Regions from separate parts of the Paenibacillus sp. FSL R10-2736 genome, predicted to be linked through region 1. Evidence: riboswitches for the same ligand, from Rfam matches in the RefSeq annotation. Region 1 holds a riboswitch; each other region holds the start of a gene.
The links. A riboswitch is a leader RNA that binds a small molecule or an ion and turns the genes downstream of it on or off. The one in region 1 is predicted to bind cyclic di-GMP.
Positions count from the first base shown of each region.

Region 2: linked by a shared signal. The riboswitch ahead of NSQ73_RS10005 (thiamine pyrophosphate-binding protein) and the one ahead of NSQ73_RS32790 (choice-of-anchor A family protein) in region 1 are both predicted to bind cyclic di-GMP.
Region 3: linked by a shared signal. The riboswitch ahead of NSQ73_RS27320 (PA14 domain-containing protein) and the one ahead of NSQ73_RS32790 (choice-of-anchor A family protein) in region 1 are both predicted to bind cyclic di-GMP.
Region 4: linked by a shared signal. The riboswitch ahead of NSQ73_RS32305 (anti-repressor SinI family protein) and the one ahead of NSQ73_RS32790 (choice-of-anchor A family protein) in region 1 are both predicted to bind cyclic di-GMP.

Region 1 is NZ_JBBOBN010000002.1:1,073,065-1,080,404, reverse strand. Features, by position in the region: gene NSQ73_RS32795 (LPXTG cell wall anchor domain-containing protein) at 1-1,622, opposite strand, end outside; partial or broken gene NSQ73_RS32790 (choice-of-anchor A family protein) at 1,659-2,440, opposite strand; cyclic di-GMP riboswitch class I at 2,534-2,626, opposite strand; gene NSQ73_RS32785 (hypothetical protein) at 3,476-3,850, shown strand; gene NSQ73_RS32780 (ASCH domain-containing protein) at 4,394-4,738, opposite strand; gene NSQ73_RS32775 (MmyB family transcriptional regulator) at 4,786-5,664, opposite strand; gene NSQ73_RS32770 (zinc-binding dehydrogenase) at 5,797-6,729, shown strand; gene NSQ73_RS32765 (Atu4866 domain-containing protein) at 6,939-7,190, shown strand; gene NSQ73_RS32760 (helix-turn-helix domain-containing protein) at 7,267-7,340, opposite strand, start outside.
Region 2 is NZ_JBBOBN010000001.1:2,388,640-2,395,979, reverse strand. Features, by position in the region: gene serA (phosphoglycerate dehydrogenase) at 1-120, shown strand, start outside; gene NSQ73_RS10020 (SDR family NAD(P)-dependent oxidoreductase) at 249-1,094, opposite strand; gene NSQ73_RS10015 (helix-turn-helix transcriptional regulator) at 1,311-2,270, shown strand; gene NSQ73_RS10010 (methyl-accepting chemotaxis protein) at 2,394-3,644, shown strand; cyclic di-GMP riboswitch class I at 4,149-4,245, shown strand; gene NSQ73_RS10005 (thiamine pyrophosphate-binding protein) at 4,364-6,007, shown strand; gene NSQ73_RS10000 (carboxymuconolactone decarboxylase family protein) at 6,059-6,421, shown strand; gene NSQ73_RS09995 (hypothetical protein) at 6,622-6,972, shown strand; gene NSQ73_RS09990 (3-oxoacyl-[acyl-carrier-protein] synthase III C-terminal domain-containing protein) at 7,075-7,340, shown strand, end outside.
Region 3 is NZ_JBBOBN010000001.1:6,373,424-6,380,763, forward strand. Features, by position in the region: gene NSQ73_RS27310 (discoidin domain-containing protein) at 1-1,150, opposite strand, end outside; gene NSQ73_RS27315 (glycosyl hydrolase) at 1,371-2,885, opposite strand; gene NSQ73_RS27320 (PA14 domain-containing protein) at 3,099-5,591, opposite strand; cyclic di-GMP riboswitch class I at 5,605-5,685, opposite strand; gene NSQ73_RS27325 (sugar phosphate nucleotidyltransferase) at 5,823-7,196, opposite strand.
Region 4 is NZ_JBBOBN010000002.1:965,964-973,303, reverse strand. Features, by position in the region: gene NSQ73_RS32335 (aldo/keto reductase) at 1-214, shown strand, start outside; gene NSQ73_RS32330 (hypothetical protein) at 498-1,787, shown strand; gene sipW (signal peptidase I SipW) at 1,789-2,385, shown strand; gene NSQ73_RS32320 (TasA family protein) at 2,485-3,081, shown strand; gene NSQ73_RS32315 (TasA family protein) at 3,151-3,741, shown strand; gene NSQ73_RS32310 (helix-turn-helix domain-containing protein) at 3,914-4,246, shown strand; gene NSQ73_RS32305 (anti-repressor SinI family protein) at 4,395-4,544, opposite strand; cyclic di-GMP riboswitch class I at 4,573-4,657, opposite strand; gene NSQ73_RS32300 (2-oxoglutarate dehydrogenase E1 component) at 5,176-7,340, shown strand, end outside.

The sequences.
Region 1 (7,340 bases):
ACCGTTGGCGTTGGTGTCGGTGCTACCGTTGGCGTTGGCGTTGGTGCTGCTGTCGGCGTTGGTGTCGGTGCTGCCGTTGGCGTTGGTGTTGGCTCTGCCGTTGGCGTTGGTGTTGGTGCTGCCGTTGGTGTCGGTGTTGGATCTGCCGTTGGCGTCGGTGTCGGTGCTACTGTCGGTGTTGATGTTGGATCTGCTGTTGGTGTTGGTGTCGGTGCTGCCGTTGGCGTTGGTGTCGGCTCTACCGTTGGTGTTGGTACTGCTGTCGGTGTTGGTGCCGCTGTTGGCGTTGGTGTCGGTGCTGCCGTTGGTGTCGGTGTTGGTGCCGCCGTTGGCGTTGGCGTTGGTGCTGCCGTTGGCGTTGGTGTTGGCTCTACCGTTGGTGTTGGTGTCGGTGCTGCCGTTGGCGTCGGTGTCGGTGCTGCTGTCGGCGTTGGTGTTGGCGCTGCCGTCGGTGTTGGGGTCGGCGCTACCGTTGGCGTCGGTGTTGGTGCTGCCGTTGGCGTTGGTGTCGGTGCTGCCGTTGGTGTCGGTGTTGGTGCTGCCGTTGGTGTCGGTGTTGGTGCTGCTGTTGGCGTTAGTGTTGGTGCTGCCGTTGGTGTCGGTGTTGGTGCTGCTGTTGGTGTTGGTGCCGCCGTTGGCGTTGGTGTCGGTGTTGGTGCCGCTGTTGGCGTTGGCGTTGGGGTCGGCGCTACCGTTGGTGTCGGTGTTGGTGCTGCCGTTGGCGTTGGTGTCGGCGCTGCCGTTGGCGTTGGTGTCGGTGTTGGTGCCGCTGTTGGCGTTGGTGTCGGTGCTGCCGTTGGTGTCGGTGTCGGTGCTGCCGTTGGTGTCGGTGTTGGCGCAGCTGTTGGCGTTGGTGTCGGCGCTGCCGTTGGTGTCGGTGTTGGTGCAGCTGTTGGCGTTGGTGTCGGTGCCGCCGTTGGCGTTGGTGTCGGTTTCACTGTCGGCGTTGGCTTCACTGTCGGTGTCGGTTTCACTGTCGGCGTTGGCTTCACTGTCGGCGTTGGCTTCACTGTCGGCGTTGGCTTCACTGTCGGTGTTGGCTTCACTGTCGGTGTTGGCTTCACTGTCGGCGTCGGTTTCACTGTCGGCGTTGGTTTCACTGTCGGCGTCGGCTTCACTGTCGGCGTTGGTTTCACTGTCGGCGTTGGTTTCACTGTCGGTGTTGGCTTCACTGTCGGTGTTGGCTTCACTGTCGGTGTTGGCGTCGGAGTGCACTTAGGTGTCGGCGTTGGCTTCACTGTCGGCGTCGGCTTTACCGTTGGTGTCGGCGTCGGCTTCACTGTCGGCGTCGGCTTTACCGTTGGTGTTGGTGTCGGCTTCACTGTCGGTGTTGGCGTCGGAGTGCACTTAGGTGTTGGCGTTGGTTTTACCGTCGGTGTCGGTTTCACCGTTGCTGTCGGTGTTGGTGTTGCGGTTGGTTTTACCGTCGGTGTCGGTTTTACCGTTGCTGTCGGTGTTGGAGTTGGTTTCACCGTCGCCGTCGGCGTTGGCGTTGCGGTCGGTTTCACTGTTGGTGTCGGGCTTGGTGTTGCGGTTGGTGTTGGCGATGGGCTGGGTGTTGGTGTTGCGGTCGGCGTCGGACTTGGCGGCGGTCCATCTCCCTCGTATGTTCCAAGGTGCATTTCTACTCCGCCGCTAAAAGACTTGGCAATTAGCGTTCCGTAAAGCTCTGCACCGGAATAATTGACATCCGCCTTAGGCGCCAGTATCGTTCCCAAGAAGGTCGTATACGCAATATTCACCTTGGTCGCTTCGTAGAAATTGAACAACACTTGACTTGCTCTACCGTTATTCATTGCGAAACTTGGTACTTTGACCGTAGCTCCACTTATGTTAATAATTAACGTGGCATTCTGGGCAATGTTGAATTGAATATTGTTTGTATTCGCCAGCGTTGCCTCATCCAGATGAACTACGTTGAAAAGATCCGGCGCACTTATTGTAAGTGTTCCATAATTATTACCAACTTCTTTCGTAGCGGACAATGCCCCGTATGCTGCAGAACGCGAGATCAGATACTGCTTCTCAGCCGGGAAATCAATCGGGCTTCCCTGCTTCTTCGCGCCTATAATATTCACACTAGGCTCATTGGCTTCAATGGTGTCCCCATACACAACGTTTCCGTAGATTTCTCCGCTGCCCGAATGTTTAAACTTCTTGCCGGCAACGAGTACGTCGGTGGCTGAAGAATTCCTGTAGGCCCTGGCTACCCCGTAACCTCCAGAGAGAGTAATATTCCCCCCGCTGCAAGACGGCCTTCAATTTGATCATTGCCTTGCGTGAAATCGTCAAAGATAAAAGCATTAAAATTCCCGGCAATCCCCAAGACCGGCGTTGGATTGTAAGGCACACCAGATGTTGCCCTTACCTCCGTCCCCCAAGTGAAGGCGCTACTTACGGTCAGTACGCCCGCCAGAATAAAGGCGGCCGCTTTTCGCATTTTTTTCTCAATAATCTACACCTCCTATTCAACTATTCTATGAAATCGCCGCAAAACTATAACAAAAAAAAGACCGCCACGAAGGGTTAGCTTCACGGCGGCCGGACGACCATAGCCCGGACTTAAGGGGCATCAGATTCCTGACTTTGCGTCCCGCTCTTTCGAAACGGTTTGCGTTTGTACATGATTGATATGAAATTGGAAAAGCTTATGTAATACCCAACTGAAATCTGTGATATTTGTTACTTTAGAACTAACTTCAGTTTAGATGCCGACTGGCATATTGTCAATATATTTCCAATTGATTTCACAGCTATTTTTTTGATGAAAAAAGATTGAAAAAACCCTTTATTTATAAGGATTTATAGAAGTTGAGAATATAACCTCCTGACGAAAAAGGTCGATAATTCCGCTAATTCGCCGCAGTATTTCTTCCTTTTCACAGAGCTGTTTCTTACAATTTTAAATATTAAAATTTAGTATTTTAGTCCTACTCCTTCTCCCTTCCCCCAACTCATCTCCGCTTAAGCAAACCGCACCATGGTAAACGCGAAGAAACGGGCGCCATCCCCTTTAAGGATACCGCCCGTTTTCCGTTCATACCGGAGAGCTCTTTTATAGTAAGGGCTCTATGATATTCATATATTTTCACAAAAACTGGCGCCTAAGCAAACCCTGGCAGCAGTCTTTAATCGACATTTCTAGGGAGTTTGCGTAGAGGGCTGAAAATCTGCACACGCAGGAATCCATTTTTAGAGCAGCTGAATCCAGCCAATCATTGACACCCAGAGCGGAACGCTAAGGAATAACCCGAATAATAAACCGCGGCGGAGATTTCCTTCATGACTCATTGCCATTCTCCTTTTAATCTGATTTATTTTTAATCTTTAATATTTCAATTTTAATATAAAATAATTTTTATTATCTTATTGTGAATTATGTCACATTAATAGCCCTCTTTTTTAAATACTATTGATTTTTTTTGAACTTCGGGTTAAATTACGAATATATGTTCTCATTAGAGGGGTGAGATTGATGCACAGAGCTGAGAGCCAGGACAATATGCTGGTGAAATCATATATCTTGCTGCCGCTCATTTTATCCGCCTTTGAACGCGATGCTTCCATCCTATCTGCAGAGCTGCGCACACCCGCTCCTTACCTGGAGGTTGTCCGGACAGCGGCGGGTGCAGCCATAGCCGATCTGCGGAATGTCCGCACCGAGATGAGAGCCCGTGGTCTGAAGGTCTATGCACAGCAGCAGCTGGAAGTTGGCATTGAAGCCAAATTTGTCTGCAGGGGTTATCATGAACGGATGCTGCTGCTGGATGATGTCATTACCGCCCAGTCTACTATCCGCATGCGCAGATATCTGGGTCTTGGCACTCCGGACTCAACCGCCTTGAGATGAACAGCATTCTGGCGATGTTAATTCTCAGCGTTTCTCCCCTCATAAAAAAGAGGCCCGCCATGATCGGCAAGACCTCAGGGTACCATATTACACCGGGGGATGTTTGGTAACCCCAATATACATCCCTTACCTGAAAATAAGCTGATACCCAGATAAAGATTACATTAAAATCGTCCAATACCCAAGCGTGCCGCAGATAACCACAGCCGCTACGGGATACAGGATCTTCCGGCTTACCTGATCCTTAAACACAATAAACAAACAAAGCATACAAAGCCATGCGATAAGAAGGCTGCCCATCTCTTATGCATACGCTCCTTCCCGGCAATTCTGCCCTGGCTCCTGCAGCATACCGCCGCAGAGCCCGCTTTCCATATATATAAGAAGATTACCCGCTGAATATCCCTATCATACCCGCTGACAGCTGATCTGCATGAAATTTTTATTTATTTGGCCACAAACGGATTCACCACTCCTGCTCAAGAATGGGATATTCCCAGAAACCTAAGCGCCCCTTGACAGGTATAGGATGAGCCAGCGCAACTACCCCCTCCAGCTTCCAGGCATACCGGCCTTCTGCATAATCGCCGAACACATATTCATTCCCGCCCGGCCAGCTCTGCTGCGCCTGCTGAGGCGTAACCCCACAGCAACCGGCCAGCCGGCTGGCGCAAGGATTACTCCGGAGGGCAGATTATCCGCGGTGTAGCCGTGCCGGGCAAGCACTGATTGATACGGCTCCGTCTTGCATATGGCCTTATCTACCTGCATACCGGCATGGATGGCTAAATCCCCCCGGTAAGACGTCGGCCAGGAACGGGTCTCGATCTGTTTTTCACCCAGCGCAATTAAGGTGGCCCAAGGCTGGCGAATCGTCAGACACTTCATACAAGGCTTGCCTCCATTCCAGAAAACACATAATGTCCAGTTTACACTCAGCTTCCCAGTTGTTCAAAAACTGTATGAGCAGCTTCATCGACCGGTAAGTAGGCCTCAATTCTTGGATATAGATGATGGCCAGCGGAAATATGAATTTGCTTGTACCGGATAGGAACCAACTTATCTGAGGCACCCATTCTGGCTAAGATCATTTTGTGCTGACCATACTCGTTACCTGTGTTGTCAGGCCGCTTATTCCAGTACTTATTGAAATCACTGTATTGCCGGAGTCTTTCGAGGCTATGCGTATACCATGGCTCCTGTCTGGAGCCGGTGTGTAATTTTTGGTAAGCATGTATACCCTCCACTGCATGAGATTCCCATAATTCAAAGGATGCGGCATTGAAGGTCGAGCGGGAGCGCACAGGATAATCCGTATTGAAGTGAAGATCTGCCATATTCAAGTCTTTATAGAAAGCTTGATGTGCAGGCAACTCAAATAACCGGCTAAACCGTTCATTCACCGCCTTGATATTTAACATGTGGTTCACAATCATTGCCGGCAGCGGCAGGCTGCTCAGGATCTGCCTCACTTCTTCCAGCGCCTGCTCCATAGCTGCTCCTTCAAGAGCCGGATAGACCGGGAGATAACCGGCAGCCAGCAGCAGAGCATTCCGTTCAACGGCTGTACACTCCAGATATTCAGCAATACAGATAATCATCCGGCGATCCGGCATACGGTGTGAGCGTCCCATTAATAGGTTTTTATACGTAGGGCAAGCCATATCGTTAAGCTCCTGCTGAGTAAACCGTTTCAACAACGGATGGGGTTGATTAGCATAATCCAGTTGACGTGTTACGCGAAGATTCTCAATTTCAGCGATTACCCCCTTCAACGTCTCATCCTGAACGTCCCTATCCTTACGTATAGTCATCAGGCTCACCGCCTTTACCATATTGAGGTGTAATTCTACTCTTGGTACAAGCCAATTCCTACAGTATACTCCACTATGAAAACAGGGCGCAATTTCCATTACGCTTCTAATTATATTTATGGAGGAGATCCTATGAATCGTGCAATTGTTACAGACTCACCGGCTCATGGATATTTGACCGTCAAGGAAGTCGCCGCACCGGAGGCCCAGCCCGGGGAGGCAATCGTTAGAGTGCATGCTTTCTCCCTTAACCGGGGTGAAGTTGTTGATGCAAGGAAGGAGGCTGAGGGATTCCGGCCGGGCTGGGATTTTGCCGGAACTGTTGTCCAGCAAGCCCGGAATGGCACCGGACCCAGAGAAGGAAGCCGTGTCACCGGGCTTCTCCCGATGGGGGCATGGGCAGAGCGAGTAGCAGCTCCCGCTTCGTTCCTGGCAGAGATACCGGATAACGTAACCTTCGCCCAAGCCGCCATTTTGCCTGTAGCAGGCCTGTCCGCACTTTACACCCTTAGAAAGGGCGGGATGCTGCTCGGCAAGAAAATATTGATCACCGGCTCCACTGGAGGCGTGGGAATCATGGCTCATCAGTTAGCCGCACAGTCCGGGGCATTTACAGTAGGTGTAGCAAGAACAAAGGAAAAAGCCCAGGTTGCCCGGGAAGCCGGCGCTAATGAGGTTGTGGTTGGAGAAGCTGCGATATCTCAGGCAATTCCTTTCGGGCCTTATCATCTAATTGTGGATTCGGTGGGCGGTGATACACTGGCTGCTTTGATGCCTCAGCTGGAACCGGGAGGGACCCTAGTCTCGATGGGACATTCAGCCTCTCCTTATTCCACACTTGATGTCAGAGGCTTAGGCGGCAGAACCTTGTACAGCTTCTTTCTTGGAGAAGAAGCTAGCCGTTACTCCGTAGCCGACGATCTCAAACTGCTGGCCGGCCTCCTCTCAACAGGCCAATTAACACCCCTCATTGAAGTGGAAGCGTCATGGGAGAAGATAGCGGAGGTATCCGAGGCGCTGCTGGAACGCAGATATTCCGGTAAGGCCGTGCTGTTAGTCGATTAATTCTGATATAAAAAGCGCCTGTAAAGCACGCACGACAGATATGGCAGACCCGTTTCACCACAAAAGAGGTTAAATTGGTCATAATGTTCTCAATCTCTTAAATGGAGGATTAGGCAACAATCTCAATGAATCAGGCTACCCCCCATTGTATTGAAGGAGGATAATAAACATGCAGAACTAAATAAATAAAGAAAGAAAGGATGAATATAATGGAAGATAGCATTAACCCCTCCCATCCTTATATTGGGATGTGGGTAACCGCAGATGGTTATATAAGGCATGAATTACTGCCTAACGGCCGCTATGATGAAGCACGCGGAAGCAGAAAAAGCGCTTATCAAGGAAGTTATTCTATTACAGGTGATCATATTGAATATGTAGATGATACCGGCTTCACCGCCGATGGTGATTTTCGCGATTCGGTGCTCTATCACGGAGGCATGGTCTTGTATCGGGAGTAAACCAAGTTTCCACATAACAGGAATAACAAAAACACCGCATTCTCAGGAGAATTGGCGGTGTTTTTGTGTGATGCAACTATATCGTTTCCCGGAACCGATGTACATCCCGAATAGGCGGCTGGCCGAACAAGCGGGCATACTCACGATTGA
Region 2 (7,340 bases), on a different contig from region 1:
ATTGTCGGCGGAGCTGCGATTATGCTGCTGACTGCTGACAAGGCTGTTCCGCAGGATGTACTGGTCAAGCTCGCCGGATTGCCGGAGATCAATACTGCGGAAGAGATCACTCTTTTGTAGCTGAAGAACGCGGGCTTATATTCTTGGAATACCTGAGTTCAATATAAGCGCACCAAAAAACACTCTTGAGGAATGACGGCCCGTGCCGGCATTTCAAAAGAGTGTTTTTGCATTTTCCGGCTTACGGGTTATTCTGGAATGTTAAATACGGGGACCCGCCGCCCGTCTGTGTCTGTATACCCATATTTCTCCGCCAGACTCCCCACCTGCTGGGGTCTGCCTGTCAGCTGCATCACCCCAGGATCAGCAGCGAGCGCTGCGGCAGCCCGTCCGATGTACGCCGTAGACTCACTGGCCTGCAGCTCCTCTACCTCCTGCCAGTGCTCTTCATCCGTCTTCATGCTCTCCAGCACCAGTTCTGTACGCATCCAGCCAGGTGATAAGGGAATCACAGCGATCCCATCCGCAGCCAGTTCAAGGGACAATCCGTAGGCCATGCGAACAAGCGCATTTTTGGACAGATCATAATAGAAGTTCCCTACATATTTATACTGGTCCCAGAAGGTGGTATGAATGATCAGCTTCCCAGTGCCAGTGCCTTCTCTGCGCATCAGCGGAATAGCATAGTAGTTAGTCATGAGCTGCGCCCTGACTCCGGCATTAAACATATGGTCCCAATGAGCGGCCGGGAGCTCCCAGAAGGGCTTGTTCTCAATCGGAAGATTATTGCCTCCCCAGACATTATTGACCAGAATATCAAGCTTGCCCTGCTCCACGGCAATCTGCCGGATCACTGCTTCCGTCTCCGCGTCATTGGTGTGGTCGCAGCGGATATATGATCCTTCTCCGCCGAAGCTGTGAATCTCACGCAGTACACCGGCAAGTGTCCGTTCGCCCCCTTCAGCCATTGAACCTGCGTTTCTTCCCGTAAAATACACAAACGCACCTGCCCGGGCCAGCTCCAGGGCAATGCCTCTGCCCGCTCCCCTGCTCCCGCCTGTAACTAATGCAACTTTCCCTTGCAAATCTGTCATTATATCCGCTCCTCTCAGCTTTCATCAGATGATCATGAAGTTATCTAAAAGCTATCTTGCACCAACCGGCTCTCCTTATTAATATTAACTCTTATATATGACATCAACTGACATATATATATGATAAACTTAAAATATGTTCTGCTTAAGCGGAAACGGCTTTGCCGTTCTTGAATAATCGGGAAAAATTTCATTATAACCAGGAGGCCTTTATCCATGAGAGCAGACCGACTATTATCTATTATGCTGCTGCTGCAAAGCCGCGGTAAAATAAGCTCCCGCGAGCTGGCACAAACGCTGGAGGTTTCCGAACGGACCATCTTCCGGGATATGGAGTCACTGAGCATCTCCGGCATTCCCGTGCTGGCAGAACGCGGCCGTGAGGGAGGCTGGAGGCTGGCCGAGGGTTACCGGACCTCCCTGACAGGTATGAACCCCAAAGAGATTGGTGCGCTGCTGCTGCCTGCAGACCCGGCAATTCTGCAGGCGCTTGGGATTCAGGAGGAGTTCTCTTCCGCTGTCCGTAAGCTGCAGGCCGCTGGTGCAAGACAGCCCGCTGCCGCCTTCAGCCTTCTTAATGAGCGTATTCATATTGATGGCGCGGGCTGGCATCCGTCAGGCGAAACCTATCCCAGTCTAACTGCATTACAGGAGGCTATATGGGAAGACCGTAAAGTGAAAATCTGTTACATGCGCGGGGAGGAGAGATCAGAGCGGCTAATTTCACCCTTTGGACTCGTAGCCAAACGTGGTGTCTGGTACACCGTGGCCGAAACAGGCGGTGAAATGCGGACCTACCGGGTATCCAGAATAAGTAGTGCTGAAGTCACGGATGAATATTTTAGCAGACCTCAGGATTTCAATCTGGCACATTACTGGGAAGCTTCTACCATGGCATTCAAATCTGCATTGCCCCGCTACCCTGCCAAGCTGCTGGTGAAGGACAATATAATGAAGGTTCTCAAACAAGAACGTTATGTTTCCGTACTATTCCAGGAGCCTTCACCTTCACCCGGCTGGCACTCCGTCGAAGCCGAATTTAATACGCCGGAGTCTGCCTGCCGGATCATCTTATCCCTAAGCCCGGGCATTAGAGTTACCGCTCCGGCGGAGCTTGCAGACAATGTTGCGGCCACTCTGCGGGAAGGGGCTGCATTATATGAAGACAATGTGTAAACGTACTCTTTTGGAGCAGCCCGGGAAGAAGTTTTATGTCAGTTCTTACAATAGACCGATTACGCTTTAATCCCCTATAATATTACAATGCACAATATTTATTTCTAGGGGGAACTATAGTCTATGGACTGGATGAACAAGCTGCCTTTAAAACAAAGAATCGTTGCCGGATGTTACCTGGTTGCCGCTTTATTCGCTGTCCCTGTGTTAATTACGCTCATTGCAATGGGAAAGTTGATAATCGGTATTATTCTGATTGCGGTATTGGCTGCACTGACCTACCCGCTTGCGCGCTTCATTGAGAGAACGCTTACATCTTCATTTGAGGATATCTCCAATGTGACGCATACAATCGCCAAAGGCGACTTCACCAGCCGTGCAGACGAGAACGGATCAATGGGCGACATCAGCCGCTCCTTCAACACTATGATCGATAAATTGAAGAAGATCCTAACCGACGCTTCACAGCTTACCCGCCAGGTTATGGATGCCAGCCGGGGTATTGAGGACAAGAACCAGAACCTGAAGATTGTAATGGCACAGGTAGCCTCCTCTTCCAACGAACTTGCCCTGGGTGCGAATGAAATCTCGGTGGATATTGCCGATATGACGGAATCGATCAAAGATATCGAAACCAAAGTCTCCAATTATACGAACTCTACCAAGGAAATGAATAAACGCTCCGCCCATACACTGGAGCTGGTTGAAAAGGGACGTCAGTCCGTGGACACTCAAGCCGAAGGCATGCGGAAGAATATCCAGGCTACACAAAAAGTAGCAGATACGATCGAAGCGCTCTCACAGAATGCCCGCGGCATTACCATGATCACCAAGACCATCACGGAAATTGCCGAACAAACCAATCTTTTGTCGCTTAACGCCTCAATTGAAGCTGCACGTGCAGGTGAGCACGGACGCGGTTTCGCAGTTGTAGCACAGGAGGTCCGCAAGCTTGCCGAAGAATCAACCGCCTCCACCAAGGAAGTGTTCGGGCTGGTACGCAGCATCGAGGCCGATATCAAGCAGGCTATCGATAACATCGCTATTAATGAAGAGGTTGTTCAGGTGCAGAACGAGATGATAACGGAGACAGCACATATTTTCGCGCAGATCGTACATAGCGTGCAATACATAACCGAGCAGATCTCCTCCTTCTCCGCAGAGAGTGATCTGATGCTGGAGAGTGCGCTCAAGATCTCCGGGGCGATCGAGAATATCTCGGCCATTACCCAGGAGACGGCAGCAGGTACCGAGGAGGTATCTGCGGCGATGAACGAACAAATTCATGCCCTGCAGTCCGTAGCGGAAGAGACCGAGAAGATGACACAATCTGTCTTCCAGCTGCAAAAAACAATCCATATTTTCAAATTCTAGCAGCAGCCCCAAGAGACCATTTCCGCAGAGCAGTCTGCGGGAACGGTCTCTTTTTGGCATGGAAAAAGCAGATTGTAATGTAATATTCACAAAGTGTTAAAATAGTGCATAACCCTAAAATAACGTCTTTGCACTTCTTTACTGCTAATTCTTTATTACTAATAAACTAACATTATTTTAAATTTTAATCACCTATTTCTTAAGACCTATTTCTAGGTTCTCCCAGCCTATAATTCTAATACATCTGCATAGTTTCAGGAGGTTCCTACGATGTTATGAGGCTTATGACTTATGCAGATTAAATTCTGCTCTTTTTCTGCATTTGCATTATAAGACTTTGGTCTTCCAGACGCATCCATTTTCAAAAGTTTGAATATCTAATATTTCATCTCCTATTACATCTGAATATTCGCCAAATTTCGCGTTTTGCTGCAAACGGCTTATTGACAAAAGGCGAGCGAGGAATATATTGTAAAGGAAAATTATCCTTCGCTGTATTGATAACAACATATGAGGCAAAATTCACCGAAAGGGAATGACGCAAAGCCATGGATCTACAGTCTCACTTATCCGGTGAGATCATGACAGCCAGGTTGCTGAAAAACTATGAACGTCCGGGAATCCGCGTTCAGTTATGGTGATTCGTGCAACAGGCCTGTGCTCCTATTTCGAGTACAGGTTTTCTATTGCTAGCATACAATCAAAAAACAACTTGTGGGGTGGATGTTCTGAAGACAGTTGCAGATTATATGGCGGAAGCATTACGCGATCTTGGGGTAACACATTCTTTTGGTATTATTGGCAAGTCCATTTGTCCTATAGCTCTCAAACTTGTTGACTATGGCATTGAGTTTATTCCCGGCCGGCATGAGTCCAGCTCCGGCTTCGCAGCAGGCGGCTATGCACTGAAAACAGGCAGTCTCGGGGTTGCCTTCGGCACCTCCGGTCCAGGCGGAACGAACCTGCTAACCGCAGCAGCACACGCCAAAGCCAACAATCTCCCGGTGCTCTTCATTACCGGTCATCAGTCTATTAAAGAGCTGGGGATTCCCCAGTGTCAGGATTCCACATCCTATCTCGCCGATTTGGCGGACATGTTCAGACCAGCCACTCTTTTCAGTAAGCTGGTAGAACGCGGCGACCATTTCAGTACGATTTTCAATCATGCCCTGTCTATCGCCCTTGGTGACAAGAAAGGACCTGTTCATTTATGTATTCCGTTTGATGTTCAGACCGAGCGCCTTGAAGAATGCCGGATTGTCCTTCCGCAGCGGGAAAGGCTCGTCAGCTACGCCAACTACGAACGGGTCATTTCAGCGATCAATGCTTCCAGCAGGCCTCTGATCATTGCCGGTAAAGGGGTTAACCGCTCCGGTGCGCACAAGGAACTGGTACAGTTGGCCGAGACCTTCAACATACCTGTAGTGACCTCCCCCGGCGGTAAAGGAGCCATTGCTGCGGATCACCCGCTCTATCACGGTCCTGTGGGCGTTGGCGGATGTACGCACGGTGATGAGATGTTGAACAACAGTGATCTGTTTATCGTGCTTGGTTCGCGTCTGAGCGATATGACCATATGCAATCTTAAGAAGGAGAATCATCCGGATCAGCTGATCCAGTTTGATGTTGATCCAACCTTTGTCGGTAAAATATTGACTTCCGATACCATTTCCGTCGGCGGCGATTTGCGTGACAACCTGGAGCTGTATCTCGGCAAGATTGATCCGTCCACCATAACCAGACGTGAAATAGAGATCTCCAATCACTATACTGAAGAGCTGCCTGTGCTGTCCAAGCTCTCGCTGGCTTCGGTAATGAGCACGATGAGCGATTTGATACCATATAACAGCAGCGTGTTTGTTGATGACGGCAGCCACGGCTTCAATGCGGTCAAATGGTTCAACGTGAAGAAACCGGGGAGCTTTGTATTTGATGCCTATTTCGCCTGCATGGGGAATTCAATCGGCATGGCCATCGGTGCCAAGGCGGCTGCGCCGGAAGAGACGGTCTTCTGCATTACCGGTGACGGCTGTTTCATGATGCTCGGAACTGAAATTAACACAGCGGTTTGCAAGAATATTCCGGTTATTTTCATCGTTGTGAACAATATGCAGCTGGATATGGCCCTTAAGGGAATGGAAAAAACAACCGGACGTATCGATGGAACCATCTTTGAAGTCCCTATGGATGCAGTTAAGTTTGCTGAGTCCCTGGGAGCCACCGGCTTCCGCGCAGAGACGCAAGAGGAGTTTGCCTTTGCAATCAGCCAAGCAGTTGAACTTAACCGCGTAGCCGTTATTGAGCTGTTGACCGACCGTGACGAAATGCCTCCTACGGCCCACCGTACACTGGATCTCAACTAGGCTGTATGTTACAGATTCCCCAACTTACTATCAGGAGGCAAACAAGTGAATATGAACGTAGACAGCGGACTGGACCATTTCACCAATCTTTCCGGGGACTATGGTGCCAAAGCCCTAGCTCCTATTAAAGAGCATTTTCCTGAATTAGCCGAGTATATCATGGGCAATGCATACGGTGATATTTTTCAGCGGACGACCATCGGTTCAGACTGGAAAGAAATTGCTGTCATCTCTTCTTTGATCACCATGGGACAATTTGAACAGTTGGGTGTTCACTATGTAATGGCGCTCCGCGTGGGGATGACCGTTGATCAGATCAAAGGTATCCTGCTTCATCTGACACCTTGTATCGGCGCACCCAGAGTGATCTCGGCGTTCAATGTTCTGCTGGAGACGCTGGAAGATATTCGTTAATTAACAACATAATATTACATCATTCGACTTTTGTATTGCGTATTAAAGAAAGTTCTGGTTATAATGAAGGCAAAATATCCCAAAACCAAGTTCACTTTGTCGAATATAGTCGCAGGAACGTAGTTTTTCGGGATATCAACATGATGAATCATCAGGTCACTCTGAATAGTCATGCAATTAAAATTACGGGAGAGATGAACATGGGACAATTTATTTTGAAGACGGACACTGCGAAGAAAGTAATTAACATCGAGCTGGAAGGAACCTTCTCGAACGAGGACGGTCTTAAATCGATACAAGCCTATCAGCAGACCATCAATCCGATCAACCCGTCCGAATATGCACTGGATATCGATTGCCGCAAGCTGAATGTAACCGCTCCTGATGTTGTGCCGTTGCTCGAAGGCTGCTTCATTATGTTCAAGGCAGACGGCTTCCAAAAAGTGAGCCTTACCCTTGAGAATAACCCTATTCTCAAAATGCAGCTGGCACGTCTGGGCCGCAAAGCAGGACTCGAAAACCTGGAAATCACGTCTACGGTACAAGCTTAGGATAACTTATTTTTAAACCATTATTAGCGGTTTGAAACGCAAGATTCGCTCACGAAACTAAGTGTATGCTTACGGGCTACCCAAACTTTTAGGAGGTTTACTATGGCAGGGATTCGCATTAAGGACATTGATATCTATCATCCAAGCAAAAGCATCGGCAATGACTTCTTCATTCAGCACTTCGATGAGAAGGGAATTGATATCCGTGGCCTGCTGGCTGCTCTTGGCCGTGAAAACCGCTACAGTATCGACAGCAAGGATGAGAACTCCCTGACGATGGCTTTTGAAGCCGCAAGCAATGTACTGGACAAGACCGGCCTGACCGGCGCAGACATTGACCTGATCGCTTATGCAAGCCAGACTCCTGA
Region 3 (7,340 bases), on a different contig from region 1:
CATTGGTCAAATCCGTAACTTCCTCCAGTTCATTCCGCTGCTCCGGGTCACGTTCCCAGCCGTCCGGATCGCCGCACTGCTTAAGCGTCCCCTTCTGATTGCCGCAGGAATCTTCGCTGTAACCCGGCCAGTATGCCCAGCCCGGGGCCACCGTCTGCAGATGTGGTGCGATCGTCTTGCCTTTCTTATTCAGCCAGTCGGCTATCGCCAGATTGACTGCTTTGGAACGGTTGAACAGTCCGGGCTCATTATCCACCTCATAGTACTGGAAATACTGGCCGTATTGCTTGAAATAATCGGTCAGCTTCTTCTCCGCATCATCCGGCAGTGAACCGTCTTCCTTGAGCTTGATATCACCCGTGTACAGATAGAGGGCAACAGCCTGCATATTATAATCCTTCAGGACCTCATAGTACTCTCCCATATTCTCACAGGATCTGCCCACATCGCTGGCACAGCTGGTCCGCATAATGTTGCCGCTGTAGGCTAAACCCAGCCATTTCATAATATAAGGCAAATGCGTAACGGCACCTTTGTCGAAATAGAACTGTTTGTTGTTGACCATGGTTCCGGTCAGTGTATAGCTCCCGTGAATCGGCTCCTTAACCGGAGTCTTCAGTGCTTCCAGACTAAGGTTATCCCATGTCCACCAGTTATACTTATCCTCCGCAGCCGAGGAATAGATCCCGCGCGCTGCCCGCAGCGTTAGCTCGTTGGTTCCGCTGATGAGCTGTTCTTTGGGAATGTACAGCTCATAGGTTTTGCGGAAATCATATTTACTGTCCGTACCGTCTACACCGGCAATCTGAATAATCCCTGACAGCTGCCGGTTGGAGAATACGCTCATCTGCGGTACAGATTTGTAGGCTTCAAGGATGCTGACACGAAATAAGACCCCGTTAACCGGGATCTTATCCAGCTTGTAGGTAATCCGCAGTTCAGGATTGGTAGCGCCGTGCAGCCCGGACGGGATACTCTGAAGCTCCGCCGTCTTCGCTGCGGCTGAAGCAACGCTGAATACCCCCTTGGCCCCGTTTGATCCGGCTGCTGCAAACTCTGCGGCTGAACCGTCATGCTGGCCAAGCTTCCATAGCACAGTCCCCTCCGGAACTGCGGGACCCGCATCCTTGGCCGCAGATAATTCCGACATGTCAACTTCCACCTCGCCGCTATTTGTCCCATCCTCTCCGAAGACAGAAACGGACAACAGAAACAAGATGATCAATGCTGCAAATTTTAGTAGTAGATGAATGGGTTTATTTCTCTTTGTTTTGAGTCTAGTCCTCATTCCCTTGTCCTCACTTTCTTCCAGGGTGGCTGTAATGTACCGGTTTCCGTAGAGCCGCATTCGTGATGACCAGCTTCATTCCTCAAGGAAGAGTCAGCGCGTTCTGGGGAATCACCGCCTGCTTCTGGCGCGGGCTTTGCCACATCAGACGGACGCTTGCGTCACCGTGATTCTCATAATACTCCACTTTAATATCGTAGGCAGTTGCGGCTGTAAGAGTTATACTTCCCTCCCGGCTGACACCGCTTTGCTTCTTCCAGCTGTCAATGATCAGCTTGCCGCCGATCCACACACGGATGCCGTCATCGGAAGAGGCTGTAAAAGTATACTTTTCACTGTAGACTGGCTTGATCTTACCGGTCCAGCGTACGGAAAAAGAGTCCTTGCCGATTCCCGGCGCCGGTGAATCCCCATGCCAGTTGAAGTCAATCCTGCTGTCATTCCGGGTAAGCAGCGGTTTGCCGGACAGCTCCGCATTGCCGAAATATTGCCCCTTGAGACCGTTGCGCGATACCGCAGTAAGTGTGTTGATCTGAGCATTCAGTGCCAGCTTGTAATCATCCCGTGATACGGTGTACTTATTGCTCATAAAGCTTTGAATTTTCTGGAGATTATTATTCTCGAGCAGCATTTTCCCCCATGTCATCGTATATACCCATTTACTCTGGGTTTGAGACAATATGACAGGGTCTGGAAGCTCTCCGCTCTCCCCGATACCGATGGGTTTGCCGTCAGCCAGCTTCAGAAGGTTCTCGTAATAGGATTGCTTAAAGTCATTGTTATAAATATCGGCTGCCAGTACATCCACCTTGGAGGCACCCGGATAATAATTGCTGTAAGGCTCTGCCCACTCGTTCGGTGCATTCGGGTTCCATACCCAGAGCAGGTTATTCAGCTTATGCGTGTTCACCATACGGTCATACACAATGTCCCACAGCTTGGCGAAGTTGTCCTTCTGACCCCACCAGAACCAGTTGCCGTTCATTTCATGATAAGGCCGCCATAAGACCGGCACCCCTGCATCCCGCAGCTCACCCAAATATCCGGCAACCTCATCCAGCTCTGCGATCAGGGCTTTGTACTGGGGTGTTCCGGGAGTAACGTAGGCGTCGAATTTGGCCTGGCTCAGGTTCATTTTCACATTAGTCCATTCGGGAGAGGTTCCCGGCAGATTCTGATGGAAGGTCATCGCCACAATGCCTCCGCCTTTGTACCACTTAATGGCACTGTCTACGACAGCTTGGCGCTGCCCAGCAATGGTCTCTTCGGACTGGTTGTTAATGGCTCCCAGCTCGTAGCCGTGCAGAACGGCATACTGCCCGCTTGCATTTTTAAGCTTATTATTGAATTCATCAGGACTCTCCAGATAATCATGCTGGCCGGAGATCATACCTTTGCCGCTGAGATCGGCAAGATAGCTTAACAGTGCGGTGGCTTCCTTGGAAGCGGAGGGATTAACGGGTTTGATTGGAGCGGCAGGAGTATTGACGGTACGTGCTACCGGAAGACTGCGCGCCTCCCCCCATGGCAGAAGAGAAAGGATAAGGATAATTGGAATAATTGTCGTATATAGCCTGTACTTACGGTAAGTGTTCAATATAATCTCCTTTCCCCGGGTCTCACTGCCGCCTTAGGCGTGCAGGCATGCAGTTCTCTCTTTAAGAGGCTGCAATGAATTACCCGGATGGTCTATAGCTTAGTAGCCCTGCTGATAAGCAGGGCCATTAAGATTGGACTTTATAGGATTTAGAATTGTAACGTCTTAACCAGTATCAGCGCCAATAATGAATACAGCTGCGGGGGTATGATCTTAGGAAGCGGAAGGGAGAAACAGTGCGCTCGCAGGAACCGTTGCCTTAACTTGGCTCGGACTCTCCCACATCAGGCGTGCTCTGGCATCTCCTTGATTCTCATAGTACTCCACTTGTATATCATATAGCTGACCGGCTGTCAGGCTTATGCTTCCTGTGCGTTCGGTCCCGCTCTGCTTCATCCAGCTGTCGATCACAAGCTCACCATTGATCCGTACGCGGATGCCGTCATCTGAAGTGGTATAAATCTGATAAGTCTCAGTGTATAGCGGCTTGAGCTTACCGCTCCAGCGTACAGAGAAGAAATCTATGCCGATTGCGGCATCCGGCGTGCCTTGACGCCAGTTGAAGTCAAGCACTGCATCGGTACGTACCACTGCCGGAGCACCAGACAACGTCATATTATTGAAATATTCCGCAACCAGCCCATTCGCCGCAGGAGCCTCGGCCGTAAGATTCTCCGGTAATGGAGCTTCTGCCGGCGTTGGTGCCGCTGTTGGCGTTGGTGCCGCTGTTGGCGTTGGTGCCGCTGTCGGCGTTGGTGCCGCTGCTGGCGTTGGTGCCGCTGTCGGCGTTGGTGCCACTGTCGGCGTTGGTGCCACTGTCGGCGTTGGTGCCGCTGTCGGCGTTGGTGCCGCTGTCGGCGTTGCTGTTGGCACCGGTGTTGGTGTTGATACTGGTAACGGCGTTGCTGTTGGTACTGGTGTTGCAGTCACAGCCGGAGCATCCAAAGCTGCTTTGCTGGCTGAAGAAGCAGCCGTGTTCACAAATAACGCGCTTGTAGGGACAGTTGCCTTCGCCTGGCTTGGACTCTGCCACATCAGGCGGATATTGGCATCGCCGGCATTCTCGTAATACTCCACTTTGATATCATACAGCCGGCCTGCCTGCAGGTTTATGCTTCCTGTACGCTCGGTACCGCTCTGTTTGGTCCAGCTGTCGATTACAGCTGTGCCGTCAATATAGACGCGGATACCATCATCGGATGTAGTGATAATCTGATAGGTTTCACTGAAAGAAGGTTTGATCTGACCCGTCCAGCGTATGGAGAAGCTATCCACTCCAAGCTTGGCATCCGGCGCTGCCTGGCGCCAGTTAAAGTTCAGCAGCGCATCATTCCGGACCAGAACCGGAGTGCCCGAAAGCGTCATGTTCTTGTAGTATTCTCCCTGAAGACCATTCTGAACGACGGGGGCCGTCACAGAATCATTGGAAGCAGGGGGCGGCGTCAGTACCGGTATTGGCATTGCAGTCGGTACCGGCGCTGGTGTTGCTGTTGGAACTGGCGTTGGTGTTGCTGTCGGTACCGGCGTTGGTGTTGCTGTCGGTACCGGCGTTGGTGTTGCTGTCGGTACCGGCGTTGGCGTTGCTGTTGGTACCGGCGTTGGTGTTGCTGTTGGTACCGGCGTTGGCGTTGCTGTTGGTTTCGGCGTCGCCGTAGCAAATGTGCCTGCTTTATAATCGTCCCGGGTCACAGTATAGCTGTCGCTCATGAAGCTTTTGATGGTAGCATTGGTGTTGGTTTCATACAGCATTTTTCCCCAGCTCATCATATATACCCAATTTTTCTGGGAGAGCTGCAGCTTTGCCGTGCTTGGCATTTGTCCATTCTCGCCAATGGCAATCGGTTTGCCATTCGCAAGGGCAAGCAGGCTGTCATGGTATTTATTCATATAATCATTCTCATATATATCTGCCGCGAGTACATCCACCTTGTCAGCCCCCGGATAGGTCAGCGCATAAGGATCAGACCAGGCATTGGGTGCATTGGGGTTCCATACCCACAGCAGGTTGTTTAATTTATGAACGTTTACGAAACGGTCATACATAATATTCCAAAGCGCAGCAAAGTTATTTTTCTTCCCCCACCAGAACCAGTCACCGTTCATTTCGTGGTAAGGTCTCCAGAGTACGGGAACACCAGCATCCCGCAGGCTTTTAAGTGAAACTGCCACTTTGTCCAGATCTGCAATCAATGCAGTGTACTGTGTTGTACCCGGAGTAATATATTTATTGAATTCCGCCTGGCTCAGCGGTTTCTGAACATTGGACCAGAGGTATGCGGTACCCGGCAGATTCTCATGAAAAGTCATGGCTACAATGCCGCCGCCCTTATACCAGTTGATCGCGCTGTTCACAACATTTCTGCGTTGCGCCGCTGCTGTACTTTCCGATTGGCCGCTGATTACACCCAGTTCATAGCCGTGAAGAGCTGCATATTGTCCGCTGGTTCCCTTCAGCTTGTTGCTGAATTCGTCCGGACTTTCCAGATAGTCATGTTGGCCGGTAATAATGCCTTTTCCAGTGATAGAATACAGATCATCCAGCAATCTGACTGCTTCGGTTGAAGCCTCCGGATTAACGGGCGCTTTGGAACTAGATGCAGCTTCTGCAGATGAAGGCATTCCGCCGAGTCCCAGAGGTACTGCAGTCAATAAAAGGGCCAGAGACAGCACAGTGCACAGCAAACGAGACTTACGGTAAGTTATCAAAATCCATCTTCCTTTCGGTAGCCAGGCTGCCACTCTTGCGAAGGCCCTATAGCTTTGCGTCCCTATCTTTCGATTAGGTTTGCCTTTGTCGTATTGGAAGGATTAATCCCTCTTACCGTAAGTATCGTCCCTATTTAGTTTTAATTTAGAGCAAAAATGAAATTTTCTTAATAAATGGTTCTTAATACCTGTTTTGGATTTGTAACAATTGGTTATATAGATAGATTAGACCTACGAAATGAATTGCTGTAAGGCGATATCTTCCCAATCCAAGGTGATTCGGATGTTATCTTCCTCCACCAGCTCAGAGCCGGTCTGCACTTCGATAAATTCCATATCTGTCAATGCCAGGATCGCATGCTTGGTGCCTTCCGGAATCCGTACGACATCCCCCGCCTTCACATTATGCATTTTCTCATTGAGCACAATGCTGGCTTCACCGCTGACAATGGTCCAGATTTCACTGCGTTTGTGATGCAGCTGATAGCTGATATTTTTACCTTCAGAGATAAAGATCCGCTTCGTCAGCACCTCATTGCCTTCCGCATATTTCACATAATCAATTACCTTGTAGTGGCCCCAGCGGCGTTCTTCGTACATCGGTCTTTGTTCAAAAGATTTCAGCACTTCTTTAATGCGCGGGCTCTCCGCCTTGTGCGTAACCAGAATTCCGTCCGGGCTGGCGGCGATAATCAGATCCTTCGCTCCGATCACGGTGATCGGAATGTCCAGCTCGTTGATCAGGCAGGTGCCTTCGGAATCTGCAGTGACGAAGCCTTTGCCGACATGATTGCTGGTCATTTCTTCAGTCAGCGTGTTCCAGGTGCCCAGATCCTTCCAGAATCCGGCGTAAGGCTGAACCACGATATTCTCTTCTTTTTCCACCACTTCGTAATCAAAACTGATGGAAGCCAGCAGTTTATACTGCTTCTGCAGTTCCTCATAGTTCAGCGGCAGTCCTTTGCGCTGCAGAATATCCAGCAGATAACCTAGACGGAAAGCAAACACGCCGCAGTTCCAGAGCGCGTTCCGGCTGATCAGCTCCTCAGCCTGCTTGCGGTCCGGCTTCTCCTGGAAGTGGCTCACCTGCAGATACCCGCTCGCCCCCGCTTCGGCGCTGGTAGGAATGATATAGCCGTATTTCTCGGAGGCATGCTCCGGAACTACGCCCATCAGCGCCAGATTGGCGCCGCTCTCCAGCATCGTGCTCTCCAGCTGCAGAACGGTTTCGAAGAAGGACGACTCCACATAAGGATCGACGGGCAGGATGGCTACCGTCTCGCTTGGTGAAACACCGGCGACCGAATACAGGTAAGCTGCTGTCAGTGCGATGGCAGGGAAGGTATCGCGCCGCTCCGGCTCAACGATAATCGGCACCCCGCTGCCCAGCTGGCTCTGAATCATCTCTACCTGGCTGCGGCCGGTAGCCAGGTAGGACGATTCCGCCATCCCTGTCTCCTGCAGCTGTCTCCATACCCGCTGTACCATGGATTCCGGTTCACCTGCCGGGCTTTCCAGTACTTTCAGAAATTGCTTCGAACGTGAATCATTGGACAAAGGCCAGAGCCGTTTACCAGAACCGCCTGATAGAAGTACTAGTTTCATAAGTGAACCCTCCTAAGTTTATGTGATGTCGCGAAAATATCGGATTGTTATTGGGAACTGGCTGCGTTTGCTTAAGCCAAAAAGGCGGGCTGTTATGAGGGTCACTGCAAGGAATGTTTGGACTTTCGGCCGCTGCCCGTCTCC
Region 4 (7,340 bases), 110 kb from region 1:
GGCCAGAGTACAGGCGCTTGCCGCTGAGAAGAATACAACACCTGAGGCCATCGTCCTGGCCTGGCTGATGACGCATCCTGCAGCCATCCAGCCTGTAATCGGCACCGTCAATCCGCTGCGCATCGCAGCCTGCGGAGGGGCTGATAAGATTGAGTTCTCCCGCAAGGAGTGGTACGAGCTGTACGTCAGCTCACGCGGAGAGAAGCTTCCTTAAGGAGCGGACTTCACTACAAATGGAAAAGGTTATGCCATCCGTATTTGTTATGCGGATAGCATAACCTTTTTTCGTTCTCAATAAAGAACATTTGTGAAAAACAGCGATATATCAAGGTAATTAAAGATAATCAGATGCATTCGTGCTTTATTGCGAACAATTCGCTGAAATTGACATTTTTCTTTTCCCGGGTGCGCAGTGTATGATTTCATTACGAAAACGTTCTTAATAAAGAACGAAAATAACGAATATTAATCAGTAAGCCATGAGAGGGGGCCTACCTTTGTACCCCAGATCCGCCAAACGGCGTAAACGGAAATACACGAAACTCGGTCTTCGGATCCTGCAATCCGGTGTGGCTGTATCTGTTCTTATAATGTATACCTCCAATCAGATTGGCAGTACTTACGGAGAGTATAACACTTCCCAGGAACAGAACACCTCTATCGGGCTCTGCTCCGTATTTCCGGGTCAGATCGAACAGCTGCTGTCAGAGTTCAGCGGACATGTCCGCACAATTACCCAGCTGAAGTCTTCTCTTGGCAGCCACATTACGAGCGGGAACTATAACACTCCCCCGGTCTCTGTAGAACTGTCAGCGGAGGAACTGGATCAGATCTCCAGTGAGATCTCGGAACAAATCCGGCTGGCAAGCGATACAGTTAGCGCACTGGATACACAGCTGAGCCTCAATGCAGGTATCTGGCAGCAAATTCTGCAGGAAATTGGCAGTGCAGCAGCCATTCTGCATCAACTCGGAGGATATATGGTTAATCTCGAACCCAATTGCCTGGAAATCCGTGACGCCCAGTTCTTCGAACAGCTGCAGGAAGGTCTCCATCAAAGCGGGGTGCTGTCGGAATCCCTGACGGATACATTAACGGGCATTGTGCATTATCTGAATACGATTCATGATTTCGGCGGCTCGCTGCCGACCGGTAATCCTGACCGGGTGCTTCTCCGGCAAGAAAGCTTCGGCTTCCCTGCCGAGGAACCGATTTTCTCACTCATGACCAGAGCCTACAATGCAGACCCCAATGTATCTCCCGCCTTACAGTCAAGCTACGATCAGTTAAGTGCAGAATTAACAGTCTCCAGAGACAACCTATCGTCCACAATCTCCACGCTGCAGGAACAGCAGGTACACATTGCTGAAGCGAAGGCGGCGCTGGAGGAGAAAGCCAAGGCTGAAGAAGCGGAACGGCTGGCGCTTGAGAAATCCAAGGCTGAGGAAGCGGAACGGGATGCACTGGAGAAGCAGAAACAAGAGAACGATCAAACCAAGAATAATGCGCCCGCAGCCAGCATTCCTGGAGAAGATAAGACCATCGATGAACCTGCTATAGAAGCTCCTGAGGGAGAAAAACCGGCTCCTGCACCCTCACCGGATGCAGAGGTTACCGCTCCGCCTGCCACACCGGCACCGGAAGCCAATCTTCCGGAGGCGGCTCCAGCGGCAGACTCACCTGGGGAGCTCCCGGATAGCGGTACAGATACCGCGCAGCCAACAGCTACAGTTACACCTACAGCTACACCTGCTCCACAATCGGATACCAGCAAAGGCGGGGAATAATATGCGCATTAAAAAGATAGTCAGCACCACATTGTCCACACTGATATTTATGATTTTCCTGGTGCTGGTAACAGCAGTAGTCATCTCCAAAGCCTCCGGAGGCGAACCTTCCTTCTTCGGCTATCAGATCAAGACGGTGTTATCCGGTTCTATGGAGCCAGGCATCCAGACCGGATCTATAGTAGCGATTAAGCCGGGCGGGGATATGACCCGTTTTCAAAAAGGCGATGTGATTACTTTCATGAATCCCGATAACCTCCTGATTACACACCGTGTGGTCGATGCTTCAATAAACAGTGCCATAGGTGAAGCCAGCTATACCACCAAAGGGGACAATAACGATGCAGCCGATACCTCAGCGGTCAGCTCAACAAATGTGGTAGGCCAATATACCGGCGTCACCGTCCCTTATGTAGGATATGCCATGAATTTTGCGGTCTCCAAAGCCGGAAGCGTAATGCTGATGATTATCCCCGGGCTGCTCCTGCTCCTCTACGCACTGTATTCCTCCTGGAAAGCCGTAGCGGCACTGGAGAAGAAGAATGCAGGGCCAGCGGTGACCGGCGGACCGGATACCCTTCCAGACATTGTGCAATAAACCGATTGTCCTCTCCCGTTTACGAAACGCGGAGCAACAATAAATTTTCCCCGAAGACAGGTAAAGACAAAAAAAGAACGATGAGAGAGGGATGAACAAATGAACGTTAAAAAAACATTAGGTCTCGGCGTTGTATCGGCAGCACTCGGATTAACCCTGGTCGGCGGAGGAACCTTCGCTTACTTCAGCAGTACCTCCACCACTGCAGCTTCTTTTAACAACGGAACTTTATTACTTAATTCGGACCCCTCCGTTATTGTCAATCTCAGCAATCTTAAACCGGGGGATACGATCCTAAGAGATTTTAAATTGAAAAATGACGGAACGCTCAATATTCCCAAAGTTGTTCTGCGTACCTCATCTGTCATTACAGATGCCCAGGGGGATAACGGCGCCCATAATCTCAAAGACGATATTATTGTGACGTTCCTAGTTAACAAGGATAAGGTAACATCACCTGTCCTGGTCGTTTCACTGGCCGAACTTGAGCAGCAAAGTCCGGATCTTGTAGCCAAGGGAATTCTCGGCGGAATCTTTGGTGTAGAGAACGGGGGCATCAAAGCAGGCACCTCAGATAAACTGAGCGTACAGTTTGCCTTCAAGGAAACCTTCCAGCCGCAAAACTACTATCAAGGCGATACACTGGCCCTGACCCTGAACTTCGAAGCCAACCAGGAAAAAGGCGCCCTCAAATAATCTATCTGTATATGCATTCCTGATCACCGATCTTAAAAAAACATAATATACTCGAGGAGGAAATTAATTATGGGTATCAAAAAAACATTGGGTCTTGGCGTAGCATCGGCAGCACTGGGATTGTCTTTAATCGGAGGGGGCACCTTCGCTTACTTCAGCTCCACAGCAACCAGCACGGCAACCTTCGCGGCAGGCACGCTGAAGCTCGGCTCTTCCTTTAATACACCTGTTGCCCTGACCAATCTGAAACCGGGTGATTACACCGTACGCACGTTCACCTTGTCCAATGACGGCACCCTGGATATCAAACTCCTAACGCTGGCCACCAGCTACACTGTAACTGATGCGAAGGGCGATAATGCCGGCCAGGATCTTGGAGATCACTTCAAAATCAAACTTCTCGACAGCTCTTATACCAGCGGTCCGCTTGCCGGCCATGTGCTGTCCGAGATCTCCCTGAAGGACCTGAAGAACACTTCCAGCTATGATCTCGTAACGGCGGGTGTACTGCCGGGAGGCATCGCCGCTACCCAAACCAAAACCTTCAAGATTGCTTTCGAATTCGTTGACAATACCCAGGATCAGAATATCTTCCAGGGTGACGGCTTGGCGCTGAACTGGACATTCAATGCTACGCAAGGTTTGGGAGAAGCTAAATAAGGCTATTAAATTATATACACAAAACGGCATATCCTCCCTCATCCGGGCTGGATATGCCGTTTTGTCTCTCCCCGCCAGCTTCTGGCAGGAACAAGGGTTTTTGTCCGTTTTGCGAATTTTTGTTATACTGATAACAAAAAGTACGGAGGGCGTTGTAATCGTGTCAGATAATATGGGAAGCCGCATCCATAGGCTCCGGCTGGAGAAGGGTTATTCTTTATCCGAGCTTGCGGATAAAGCTGACGTGGCGAAATCATACTTAAGTAATGTCGAACGGAATATCCAATCCAACCCCTCCATTCAATTTATCGAAAAAATTGCCGATGCACTCCAAGTATCCATTCACGTATTACTGTATGGCGGAATTGCAGAAACTGCAGAGCCGGTTCTCGATGGAGAATGGTTCAGGCTGGTTCAGGATGCGATGGCCTCTGGTATAAGCAAACGTGAATTCAAGGAGTTTCTCGATTATCAGAAATGGCGGCTGGAGCAGAAGGATAACTGAAATACCCCACAAAGTGAGGCAGCAGCCTCGATGATTACCCAGGTACTTTGCGGGGACCCCGAAACAACATGTAAATTCCAACAGAAGAGGGCACAGCGTGTACACCGCTGTGCCCTCTTCTGTATGTATCCGTACAATGCTGAATGCCCTACATCGCCTGGAGTGCTTTTTCAGTAAAAAAACGCCGAATCTCGTCTGCCTGGATGCCAGCCTGCTTAGCAGACATTAGCAAATGCACCCATTCTAAATCCAGATCAACTGCCTGCAGTTCGTCATTCCCCTGGTTGGACTTATCCAAGAAATCTCCTCCTAGAATTTTCGCGTCCCCAGGCAGTCCGGCCATCATAGTATTTCTACTTTAGATCCGAGACTTTGTGCCCCTGTCTTTCGGCAGGTTTACCCTTTACTGGACCCTTTACATGAAAGGATCTGAAAAGAATCGATGAAACCGTTCTCCGCAATAACATTATACAAGATCTTACATGAAAAGTGTGTCGTTTTCTGGAATTTTTTTATGTTAAATCGTGAAGACCCTTAGCTAAAATTGCCAATAGCTTGTATAAATAATCCCAATTCATCTTCAATCCGTCCAAATTAGTTTAAATATACTAAATAGATATTAATCCCGTAACACAATATAGAAACAATTACCCATTTCTATGATTTACAACCACCTAAATCCCTTAATTTTTTATTAATTTTAACGATATTTTATTTTTCCGGCTTCACCCGGGAAATTTATGATTGTTCCGTATGAATCCCCTGCTGAATCATACCGTTTTGCGAACGGATTGCACGAAAGTATGAATTGATTACCCTGCCGGAAAGTAGCACAATAAGATGAGAATGAAACCGCAAACATCGCAGCTCCGCTAAGCGGTGTTCCTAATATACCGCATGTGGAGTTTATCCGTTAGGAGGACCTACTCATGGCCGTCAAAGAGCCCTATAACGAATCTGTCTGGAGCAAGTATTACGGTCCCAATCTGGGCTACATTCAGGAGAAATACGAGCAGTTTGTCAAGGACCCCACTTCCGTAGAGCATCATTACCGCGACCTCTTCACAGTATCCGGCCCGCCTCCCCTGGCTCCGGATGCCGTCAAGACGCCTCCCCCCGCCATCTCAGGAGATACAGAGTGGCTCAGGAAAGCCGTTAAAGCTTCCAAGCTAATGGCTAACATCCGAATATACGGCCATATGGCTGCCGATATCGATCCGCTGGAGCGGAGCACCAACCCGATGGCGAAATGGCTGGAGATCGAGACCTATGAGCTGACGCGCGAAGATCTGAATGCCCTGCCGGCTTCATTGATCTGGGAGAATGCCCCTGAGGGCGTGCATACCGCTATGGATGCCGTTCACAGAATGCGCCAGGCCTACACACAGACCATTGCCTATGAATTCGGGCATGTGCATGACGAGCGTGAGCTGCGCTGGCTCAACAGCCAGGCGGAATCCACAACGTCGCCTGCTCCACTGAACCATGCGGAACGCAAAGAGCTGCTGAAACGCCTGATTCAGGTAGAGCAGTTCGAGACCTTCCTGCATAAGACCTTCGTCGGCCAGAAGCGCTTCAGCCTGGAGGGCAATGATGCCCTCGTGCCTATGCTGGATGAAATTGTCCGCGCTGCCGCACATGACGGCGCAGAGCATATCCTGATGGGTATGGCCCACCGCGGAAGACTTAATGTGCTCGCCCACATTCTGGGCAAACCTTATGATATTATTTTCTCGGAATTCCATCATTCGCCGAACAAGGAGCTCTTCCCGTCCGAAGGCTCCATGGGTGTCACCTATGGCTGGAGCGGGGATGTGAAATACCATCTAGGCGCCGACCGCGCCGTCCGCGAAGGCGAAACTGTGCGTACCCGCATCACGCTTGCGAACAACCCGAGCCATCTCGAGTTCGTGAATCCGGTCGTTGAAGGCTTCACGCGTGCAGCCCAGGAGGAACGGGGCACCCCAGGCCTGCCTAAGCTGAATACGGACAAAGCCATGGCCGTGCTTATGCATGGCGATGCCGCCTTCCCTGGTGAAGGCATTGTTGCGGAAACACTTAATATCGGCAAATTGCAAGGTTATCAGAATGGCGGCACTGTGCATATTATCGTCAATAACCGGATCGGCTTCACCACCGAAAGTGAAGATTCCCGCTCCACGCATTACGCCAGTGATCTGGCGAAGGGCTATGAGATCCCGGTAGTGCATGTCAATGCCGACGACCCCGAAGCCTGTATTGCTGCCGTCCGTATGGCCAGCGCTTACCGCCATTTGTTCAAGAAGGATTTCCTGATTGATCTGATCGGGTACCGCCGGCACGGCCATAATGAGATGGATGATCCGGAAACCACCCAGCCGGTGGTTTATGGCAAGGTCCGCAACCACCCTACCGTCTACCGCGTTTATGCGGAACGCCTGCAGCGCGAGAAGGTCGTTACAGCCGATGAGGTGAAGAACATGATTGCCGAGGCCGAGAGTGTGCTGCAGCAGGCCTTCGAGCAGATGAAGGAAGGGAAACAGAAGAACGCCGAGTCCAAGACTTCGGTCGTCCTGGATACGGGAACACCGGTGCACCACCCTACAGCGGTTCCGCTGGCTAGCCTCCAGGAGATTAACCGTGAGCTGCTGAGCGTACCGGCCGACTTCACAGTCTATCCGAAGCTGGAGCGGATTCTGCAGCGGCGCAAGGATGCGCTCAATGACGGTGAACGGGTAGACTGGGCGCTGGCCGAAACCCTGGCCTTCGCTACCATTCTGAAGGACGGCACGCCGATCCGCCTCAGCGGACAGGATTCACAGCGCGGCACCTTCGCTCACCGCCACCTTGTCCTGCATGACAGTGAGAGCGGGGAGCTCTTCTCCCCTCTTCACCAGCTTAAGGATTCCCGCGCCTCCTTCGGCGTCTACAACAGCCCGCTGTCCGAAGCCTCTGTACTCGGCTATGAATACGGCTATAATGTGTTCGCACCGGAGACCTTCGTGCTCTGGGAAGCGCAATACGGCGATTTCGCCAATGCCGCCCAGGTCATTATCGACCAGTTCATCTCCGCCGGACGCGCCAAGTGGACACAACGCAGCAATCTTGCGATTCT